DNA from 4 places in the Ancylobacter sp. G4_0304 genome. Region 3 is predicted to be linked to each of the others. Evidence: riboswitches for the same ligand, from Rfam matches in the RefSeq annotation. Region 3 holds a riboswitch; each other region holds the start of a gene.
The links. Region 3 has a riboswitch for thiamine pyrophosphate ahead of thiD (bifunctional hydroxymethylpyrimidine kinase/phosphomethylpyrimidine kinase). Riboswitches for the same ligand answer to the same signal wherever they lie in the genome.

Region 1 (2,193 bases), on a different contig from region 3:
CGCCTCCTGCTGGGCAACACCATGCAGGCGGCGCAACGCGGCGCGGCGCTCACCCAGCGCATGCTCGCCTTCGCCCGCCGGCAGGACCTAAAGCCGCAGCCGGTCGACGTGCCCGAGCTGGTGCTCGGCATGGCGGAGCTGATGCGCCGTTCCATCGGCCCGAGCGTGAAGATCGAAACCCGGTTCCCGCTCGGCCTGCCGCGCGCGCGGGTCGACGCCAACCAGCTCGAACTGTCGCTGCTCAACCTCGCGGTGAACGCGCGCGACGCCATGCCCAATGGCGGCTCGATCGTGATCGCGGCGCGCGAGGAGGACATCGACGCCGCCCGCGCCGCGTTGGAGCCCGAGGGGCTGCCGGCCGGTCGCTATTTCTGCCTCACCGTTACCGATGACGGCATCGGCATGGACGAGGAAACGCTCTCGCACGCCACCGAGCCATTCTTCACCACCAAGGGCGTGGGCAAAGGCACCGGGCTCGGGCTCGCCATGGTCCACGGCCTCGCCGCGCAATCCGGCGGACGCCTGGTGCTGACCAGCCGCAAGGGCGAGGGGACGACGGCGGCGATCTACCTGCCGATTGCCGACGAGACCGCGAAGCCGCTTGTCGCGCCGCCGCCGGAGCACGTGGTGGTGGATTCCAGCGGCGCCCGCATCCTCGTGGTCGACGACGATCCGCTGGTGCTCTCGGCCACGGTGGCGATGCTGGAGGACCTGTCCTATGTCGTGACCGAGGCGTCCTCGGCGCAGCAGGCACTGAACCTGCTGGACGGCGGGGCGACGTTCGACGTGGTGCTGACCGACCAGGCGATGCCGGGCATGACCGGCGTTCAGCTCTACCTTGCCATCCGCAAACGCTGGCCGGAGCTGCCGGTCATCCTCGGCACCGGCTATGCCGAACTGCCCCCGGAAGCGGGGGCCGATCTCAAGCGGCTCGGCAAGCCGTTCAGCCGGGATGCGCTGGAACAGGCGATCTCCGTCGCCACCCGCGGCACCAACGAGAACGTGGTGCGCATGTCGACGCGCCAGGCCTAGCCGGTAGGGCCTCTGGCCGGGTTCCGGCGCGCGGCGCCGGGCCGGGAGGTGTTGCGAATATTCCCGGCACTCCCGTGACATCGGCCGTTCGAATGATTATATCAGACCCGTCCAGGGGAGCCTCGTCAGGAGGCTGAGAGGCCATCGGCGCGCGGGTTATGCGCGGCATGGCGACCCTTTGAACCTGATCCAGCTCGGACTGGCGGAGGGAGGGAGTGCATGACCCCGCATAACGATATCCATGGCGAAACGGCGACGGATGCGGCGCGCGCGACCGGCAACGCGATGCGGGTGCGCATCGTCGGCGCTGGCGTGGCGGGGTTGACCTGCGCCCACGCCTTCGCCCGGCGCGGCGCACGGGTGACGCTGGTGGACCGCAATGCGGGTTCCGGGCGCGGCTGCTCATGGTATGCGGGCGGCATGCTCGCGCCATGGTGCGAGCGCGAGAGCGCGGAGCCGATCATCGTCGAGCTGGGGCTGGAATCGCAGGACTATTGGCGCGAAGCGGTGCCGGACGTGCCGAACGAGGGCAGCCTCGTGCTGGCGCAGCCGCGCGACCTGCCCGACCTGCGGCGCTTCGCCCGCCGCACCGATCATTATGAATGGCTCGACGGCACCGCCATCGCCGCGCTGGAGCCCGATCTCGACGGGCGCTTCGACCAGGGCCTGTTCTTCGCCAGCGAATCGCATCTGGAACCGCGCAAGGCGCTCGCCGCGCTCACCCGTCGGCTGACCGACGAGTTCGGCGTCGAGATGAGATTCGAGGCGGAAGGTTTCACGCCGGAGGCGGACGACGCCGATATCGTGGTCGACTGCCGGGGCCTTTCCGCCCGCGACGAGCTCACTGACCTGCGCGGCGTGAAGGGCGAGATGCTGGTGCTCTATTCCACCGAGGTGTCGCTCAAGCGCCCGGTGCGCATGCTGCACCCGCGCATCCCGGTCTATATCGTGCCGCGCGGCGACGGGCATTTCATGATCGGCGCCACCTCGATCGAGAATGACGAGCGCGGCCGCGTCACCGGGCGCTCCATGCTGGAGCTGCTCGGGGCGGTCTACGCGCTGCACCCGGCCTTTGGCGAAGCGGAAATCGTGGAGATCGGCGCGGATGTCCGCCCGGCCTTCCCCGACAATCTGCCGCGCCTGCGCCGGCGGGGAAAGACC
Region 2 (2,193 bases), on a different contig from region 3:
AATTCGCCCAGCGTCTCCAGCTCGGCGAACTGCGCGGCGTCGTTGGCATCGGCGATCGAGCCGGGGCGCAGCCCGTCCCCGAGCGAGAAGGTGACGTCATAGGCGCGCATGATCTCGCAGATCTCGGCGAAGCGCTCATAGAGGAAGCTCTCGCGGTGATGGGCGAGGCACCACTTGGCCATGATCGAGCCGCCGCGCGAGACGATGCCGGTGACGCGCCGGGCGGTGAGCGGCACATAGGGCAGGCGAACCCCGGCATGGATGGTGAAATAGTCCACGCCCTGCTCGGCCTGCTCGATCAGCGTGTCGCGGAACACCTCCCAGGTCAGATCCTCCGCGACGCCGCCGACCTTCTCCAGCGCCTGATAGATCGGCACCGTGCCGATGGGGACGGGGGAGTTGCGCACGATCCAGTCGCGGATGTTGTGGATGTTGCGGCCGGTGGAGAGGTCCATCACCGTGTCGGCGCCCCAGCGGATCGCCCACACCATCTTGTCGACCTCGTCCGCCACCGAGGAGGTGACGGCGGAATTGCCGATATTGGCGTTGATCTTGACCAGGAAGTTGCGGCCGATCGCCATCGGCTCCAGTTCGCCATGGTTGATGTTGGCCGGGATCACCGCCCTCCCGCGCGCCACCTCGTCGCGCACGAATTCCGGCGTCACGATGTCGGGGATCGAGGCACCGAAATCCTCGCCGTCGCGGATGATCTCGCCCATGCGCGCGCGCAAGCCGTTTTCGCGTATCGCGACATATTCCATCTCGGGCGTGATGATGCCGGCGCGGGCATAGGCCATCTGCGTCACGCCCGCGCCGGCCTTCGCCCGCAGCGGGCGGTGGCGGATCGGGAACGGGGTGACAAGCTTGTCCGCCGGCACATGCCCGTTATCTTCCGGCCGCACCTCCCGCCCGTCATAGGCCTCGACATCGCCGCGCGCGCTCACCCATGCCGCGCGGGGGCGGGCGAGGCCGGCATTGATGTCGATGGTGGCGTCCGGGTCGGTGTAGGGGCCGGAGGCGTCATAGACGGCGAGGTTCGGCTCATTGGCGGAAGGGTGCAGCAGGATTTCGCGGAACGGCACGCGAAAGCCGCGCTCGGGGCACTCGGCATAGAGGCGGCGCGAGCCGGGGATCGGCCCGGTGGCAACGCCGGGCGAGGTGTGTTCTGTGGTCGGCTTGGACGGCATATGGATCTCCTGAAACCATGGGTTACGGAGATCCGGGCGTTGTGACGCTGGGGGGAGAGGGCGGCATGGTCGCCCCTTGCGGGCTCCATGCGCCTTCTGGTTCCGATCCCTTCGCCGGCATGACCCGGATCAGGTTCGAAGGGTCATCGCGGCGGCCCGCCTTGCGGCAGGCCCGTCGATCTCTCAGCCCCTTCTCGGGGCTCCCCTTGGAACGGGGCGACTATACGACGAAAGTCGCGCGACCTGTCAATCCGCCTCCGGCGCCGCTCCCCCCGCGCCGCGTTTCCTGTAGATTGCTGATTCGAAAAAGCCCGTGATTTTCAGCTCGATCGAACCGGGGATGCGATGCGCAAAAGTCTGATGACGCGGCTGGCGGCCGCCGCCTTTTCCACCACCCTCGCCATCTCCGCCTCCGCGCTGCTGCCGGTTCCCGCCGCCGCGCAGGGCGTGGCGCTCACCAGCTGCGGCAATAGCGGGCAGGGCTTTGCCCAATGGCTGGAGCTGTTCAAGCAGCAGGCGGTAGCGCAGGGCGTCTCCCCGCGTGCGGTGTCGGCGGCGCTGGGTGGCATCACCTATGACGCCAATGTCGTTGGGGCGGACCGCGGCCAGAAGGTGTTCGGGCAGAGCTTCTTCGAGTTCTCCGACCGCATGGTCGCCAATTACCGCATCCAGCAGGGTCGCCAGCTCATCCAGAAGAACAAGGCGCTGTTCGACCATATCGAGCAGCAATTCGGCGTGCCCGGCGCGGTGCTGGTGGCGTTCTGGGGGCTGGAGACCGATTTCGGCGCCTTCATGGGCGACAAGCAGACCATCCGCTCGGTGGCCTCGCTGGCCTGGGATTGCCGCCGCGCCGAGATGTTCCGCACCCAGCTCATGGCGATCCTGCGCATCGTCGAGCGCGGCGATCTCACCCCGCAGGCCATGCGCGGGCCCTGGGCCGGCGAACTCGGCCAGTTCCAGTTCCTGCCGGACCATTACCTGAATTACGGCGTCGATTTCGACGGCG
Region 3 (2,193 bases):
ACGATGCGGGGCTCGGGAGAAAAAGACCGCGCCTCGATATCAGGAAGCCGGGTACGTTGCGAGGCGCGCCATCGCCCGCCTCACCCCCACCAGGCGTGGAAGTGATGCACCGGCCCGTGGCCGCTCCCGATCTCCAGCCGGTCGGCGGCGCCGATGGCGGCGGAAAGATACGCCTTGGCCGCCTCCACCGCCGCCCGCAGCGGCAATCCCTTGGCGAGCCCCGCCGCAATGGCCGAGGACAGGGTGCAGCCGGTGCCATGGGTGTTGCGGGTGGCAAGACGCGGGGCGGAAAGCTCCAGCACGCCCTCCGCGTCGAGCAGCACGTCGATGCTCTCCGGCCCCTCGCCGTGCCCGCCCTTGATCAGCACCGCGTTCGGCCCCATGGCGATCAGGCGCTCCGCCTGCCGGCGCATCGCGGGCAGCGTGGTGGCGGTCTCGTCGTCGAGCAGCGCGGCGGCTTCCGGCAGGTTTGGCGTGATCACCAGCGCGCGCGGCAGCAGGGAGGATCGCAGCGATTCCACCGCTTCGGGCACCAGCAGCCGCGCGCCAGACGCCGCGACCATCACCGGATCGAGCACCACCGTCGTGAGCCCGTGTCGGTCCAGTCCCGCCGCCACCGCCTCGATCGCCTCGGGGCGCGAGAGCATGCCGATCTTCACCGCGTCGACCTTGAGATCGGAGAACACGGCGTCGATCTGCGCGCCGATGAAGGCCGGCGGCACGTCGTGGATCCCGGTGACGCCGAGCGTGTTCTGCGCGGTGAGCGCGGTGATGACGCTCGCGCCGTAAACCCCGAGCGCCGAAAAGGTCTTGAGGTCGGCCTGAATGCCGGCGCCGCCGCCGGAATCCGAGCCCGCAATGGTCACCGCGATAGACGTCTTGGCGTTCATCAGGCGCTCTCCCTTGACCGGGAAGGCCGGGTGCGGACCGGGCGCGGCAAGGCCCCGCGGCGCGCGATCCGTTTCCTCCGCCGGCATGACCCGGATCAGGTTCGTGGGTTGGCTGCGCGCCTGCGGCCTCTGCCGCCGACGCCGGCCTCTCAGCCCTTGCGGGCACCCCAACGCGATCGTTGACCGACGCATAGGCGAAGCTGCCGGCCCTTGCAAGGCGCCCGGGCGGAGGCTGGCACCGAGGGGTTGCGCCCGCGCCCGGCTTCTGTTCCTTTGGCGCACCTGAACCGGCCCGGAATTCCGAAATGGTCCCCTTCTTCGTGCAGATCAAATGCCAGCTCGGCCGCTCCTATGAGGTGGCCAACGCCATCGCCGATGCCGAAATCGCCTCGGAAATCTATTCCACCGCCGGGGAGTTCGACCTTCTCGTGAAGTTCTATGTCACGGAAGGCACGGATATCGGCCATTTCGTGAACCAGAAGGTGCATTCCGTGCCCGGCATCCAGGACACGCGCACGCTCATCACCTTCAAGGCATTCTGAACCGGTCAGACCGAGGGGCCGGAAGGGGTGGTGGAATCGGCCATTGCCCGTGCCAGCGCCTCGGCCTTCCGGCGATCCTGCCACAGCACATAGAGGCCGGCGCCGATCACGATCAGCGCGCCGAGCAGCACCAGAAGCGGCGGGACTTCCGCGAACAGGAAAAAGCCGAGCAGCAGCGACCACAGCATCGCCGAATAGGCGAAGGGTGCGACCACGGAGGCCGGCGCATAGCGATAGCTCTCGGTGAGCAGGATCTGCGCGATGCCGCCCACCACACCGATGGTGACCAGCAGCCCCGCCTCGAACAGGCTCGGCAGGCGCCAGCCCCAGGCCGCCGTCGCCAGCCCCGCCACCGCCGCCAGCGCCTGAAAATAGAACACGATCGCCGCAGTGGTTTCGGTCGCGGTCAGCCGGCGCACCTGCACCATGGCGCCGGCGGTGAAGAAGGCACCGAGCAGCGCGCAGCTTGCGCCGATCACGCTCTCCACCGTGTCGAAACCCTCGCCCATGTGCGGCCACAGCATAATCACCACGCCGCCGAGCCCGACGGCGACCGCCGCCCAGCGATAAAGCATCACCTTCTCGTGCAGGAGCATCGCGGCAAGTGCCACCGTGATCAGCGGCGCGGTGAAACCGATGGCGGTGGCGTCGGCGAGCGGAATACGCGCCAGCGCGGCAAAGCTCAGCCCCATGGCGGTGACGCCGATGGTCCCGCGCACGATATGGCCCACCGGATTGGCGGTGCGCACCGCCGCGCTGAT
Region 4 (2,193 bases), on a different contig from region 3:
CCGAGCGCGTCATCCCCGCCGCCGACCGCGAAGGCGAGGTGCCGGAAGACGTCTTCATCGACTGGGCCTGCACCAGCGCGCTGGAGCGGCTCGGCTTCGCCACCCATGGCGAGATCGCCGCGTTCTGGGATCTGGTTTCGCCCGAGGAAGCGAGAGCCTGGGTCGCCGCCAATGCGGAGCGGCTGGAGCCGGTGATCATCGGCTGCGAGGACGGACGCACCCGCGCCAGCCATGCGCTCGCCGGCAGCCGCGCCGTGTTCGACGCCCTGCCCGCCGCCCCTTCGCGGCTCCGCGTGCTCTCGCCCTTCGACCCGCTGCTGCGCGACCGGGCGCGGGCGCAGCGCCTGTTCGGCTTCGACTACCGCATCGAGGTGTTCGTCCCGGCGGAGAAGCGCGTCTATGGCTATTACGTGTTCCCGATCCTCGAAGGCGACCGGATGGTCGGCCGCATCGACATGAAGGCCGAGCGCAAGGCCGGCGTGCTGGAGGTGAGGCGCCTGTGGCTGGAGCCGGGCGTGCGCGGCTCCGCCGGCCGCCTCGCGGCGCTCGACGCCGAGCTCACACGCCTTGCCCGTTTCACCGGCGTGGAAGGCGTGCGCTATCTGGAGGGCTGGCGCGGCGCGTGAATGCGCGCCCCCGCCCATTTGCCGTGGCATACCGAGCCTGCTAACCTTTGCCTGTCCGAGGGGTGTCCCGCGATTCAGCGATGGATCAAGGGGCTGAGATGGCATCCGCCAGACCCTTTGAACCTGATCCGGGTCATGCCGGCGAAGGGACGGAGCCAAGGCAGGGCCGCTCACGCGTTCATTGGAACCGGGCCGCCGCCGGAAGATCCCCCAAGCTCATGTGCCGGGTCTCCATTCTGGGAGGAGATCCATGTTGAAGAACACTTTCGCCGCCGCCGGCCTCGCCTGCGCGCTCGCCCTCGCCGCCGTGCCCGCACACGCTGCCGAGAAGCTGACCGTGCTGCTGGACTGGTATGTGAACCCCGACCACGCGCCGCTGATCGTCGCCAAGGAAAAGGGCCTGTTCGAGCAGCACGGGCTCGACGTGACGCTGGTGCCGCCGGCCGATCCCTCCGCCCCGCCGCGCCTTGTCGCCGCCGGGCAGGCCGAGATCGCGGTCAGCTATCAGCCGAGCCTCTACCAGTCGGTGGCCGAAGGCCTGCCGCTGGCGCGCGTCGGCACGCTGGTCTCGACCCCGCTCACCGCGCTGGTCGCGCTGAAGGACGGGCCGGTGAAGACGCTCGCCGATCTCAAGGGCAAGACCGTGGGCTTCTCGGTCGCTGGCTTCGAGGATGCGCTGCTCGGCACCATGCTGACCGACGCCGGGCTGAAGCCCTCCGATGTCACCATGATCAACGTCAACTTCGCCCTCACTCCGGCGCTGATGGCCGGCAAGGTGGATGCGGTGATCGGCGCCTATCGCAATTTCGAGCTCACCCAGATCAAGCTGGAAGGCAAGGAAGGCGTCGCTTTCTTCCCGGAAGAGCACGGCGTGCCGGTGTTCGACGAGCTGATCTACGTCGCGCACAAGGACAAGCTGAGAGATCCGCGGCTCAAGAAGTTCCTCGCCGCCGTCGAGGACGCGACCATCTACATCCTCAACCACCCGGACGAGGCGTGGGGCGTGTTCGTGAAGGCGAACCCGAAACTCGACGACGAGCTGAACCGCACCGCCTGGACCGACACGCTGCGCCGCTTCGCCCACGCCCCGGCGGCGCTGGACAGCGAGCGCTATGCCCGCTTCGCCGAGTTCATGAAAGAGCACAAGCTGATCGAGAAGGTCGAGCCGGTGTCGACCTACGCGCCGGTTCTGCCATAGGCGACCTTCGCGCGGCGCCTGAAGCATCGTCATCCCGGAACGGCCCGCTGGCCGCCTCCGGGATCAGGCCGCCGCCAGCCGCGCCGGTCCGTCCGCGTCGCGCTCCAGCCGGACATGACGCTGGTGCAGATCGATCAGCGTCGAGCGGTGGCCTATGGAGAGGATCGCGGCCTGCGGCAGCCGCCCGGCGATCAGCCGATACAGCGCCGCCTCGCCCGGCTCGTCGAGTGCCGAGGTCGCCTCGTCCAGCAGCAGCACGTCCGGCTTGATCAGCAGCGCCCGCGCCACCGCGAAGCGCTGCTGCTCGCCGCCCGACAGGATCGACGACCACAGGCCGCGCTCGTCGAGGCGACCCGCAAAGGCGCCGAG

Region 1: another riboswitch for thiamine pyrophosphate. It lies ahead of thiO (glycine oxidase ThiO); the one in region 3 lies ahead of thiD (bifunctional hydroxymethylpyrimidine kinase/phosphomethylpyrimidine kinase).
Region 2: another riboswitch for thiamine pyrophosphate. It lies ahead of thiC (phosphomethylpyrimidine synthase ThiC); the one in region 3 lies ahead of thiD (bifunctional hydroxymethylpyrimidine kinase/phosphomethylpyrimidine kinase).
Region 4: another riboswitch for thiamine pyrophosphate. It lies ahead of VRZ77_RS13050 (ABC transporter substrate-binding protein); the one in region 3 lies ahead of thiD (bifunctional hydroxymethylpyrimidine kinase/phosphomethylpyrimidine kinase).

Annotation. Positions count from the first base shown of each region.
Region 1 covers NZ_JAZDRM010000013.1:32,273-34,465, forward strand. The annotation lists gene VRZ77_RS09465 (MHYT domain-containing protein) at 1-1,032, shown strand, start outside; TPP riboswitch at 1,136-1,260, shown strand; gene thiO (glycine oxidase ThiO) at 1,318-2,193, shown strand, end outside.
Region 2 covers NZ_JAZDRM010000004.1:107,830-110,022, forward strand. The annotation lists gene thiC (phosphomethylpyrimidine synthase ThiC) at 1-1,187, opposite strand, end outside; TPP riboswitch at 1,276-1,404, opposite strand; gene VRZ77_RS03785 (lytic murein transglycosylase) at 1,533-2,193, shown strand, end outside.
Region 3 covers NZ_JAZDRM010000008.1:18,820-21,012, forward strand. The annotation lists gene VRZ77_RS06310 (MFS transporter) at 1-2, opposite strand, end outside; gene thiD (bifunctional hydroxymethylpyrimidine kinase/phosphomethylpyrimidine kinase) at 81-890, opposite strand; TPP riboswitch at 960-1,063, opposite strand; gene VRZ77_RS06320 (Lrp/AsnC ligand binding domain-containing protein) at 1,196-1,432, shown strand; gene VRZ77_RS06325 (DMT family transporter) at 1,438-2,193, opposite strand, start outside.
Region 4 covers NZ_JAZDRM010000020.1:66,066-68,258, forward strand. The annotation lists gene VRZ77_RS13045 (winged helix-turn-helix domain-containing protein) at 1-626, shown strand, start outside; TPP riboswitch at 675-793, shown strand; gene VRZ77_RS13050 (ABC transporter substrate-binding protein) at 877-1,824, shown strand; gene VRZ77_RS13055 (ABC transporter ATP-binding protein/permease) at 1,888-2,193, opposite strand, start outside.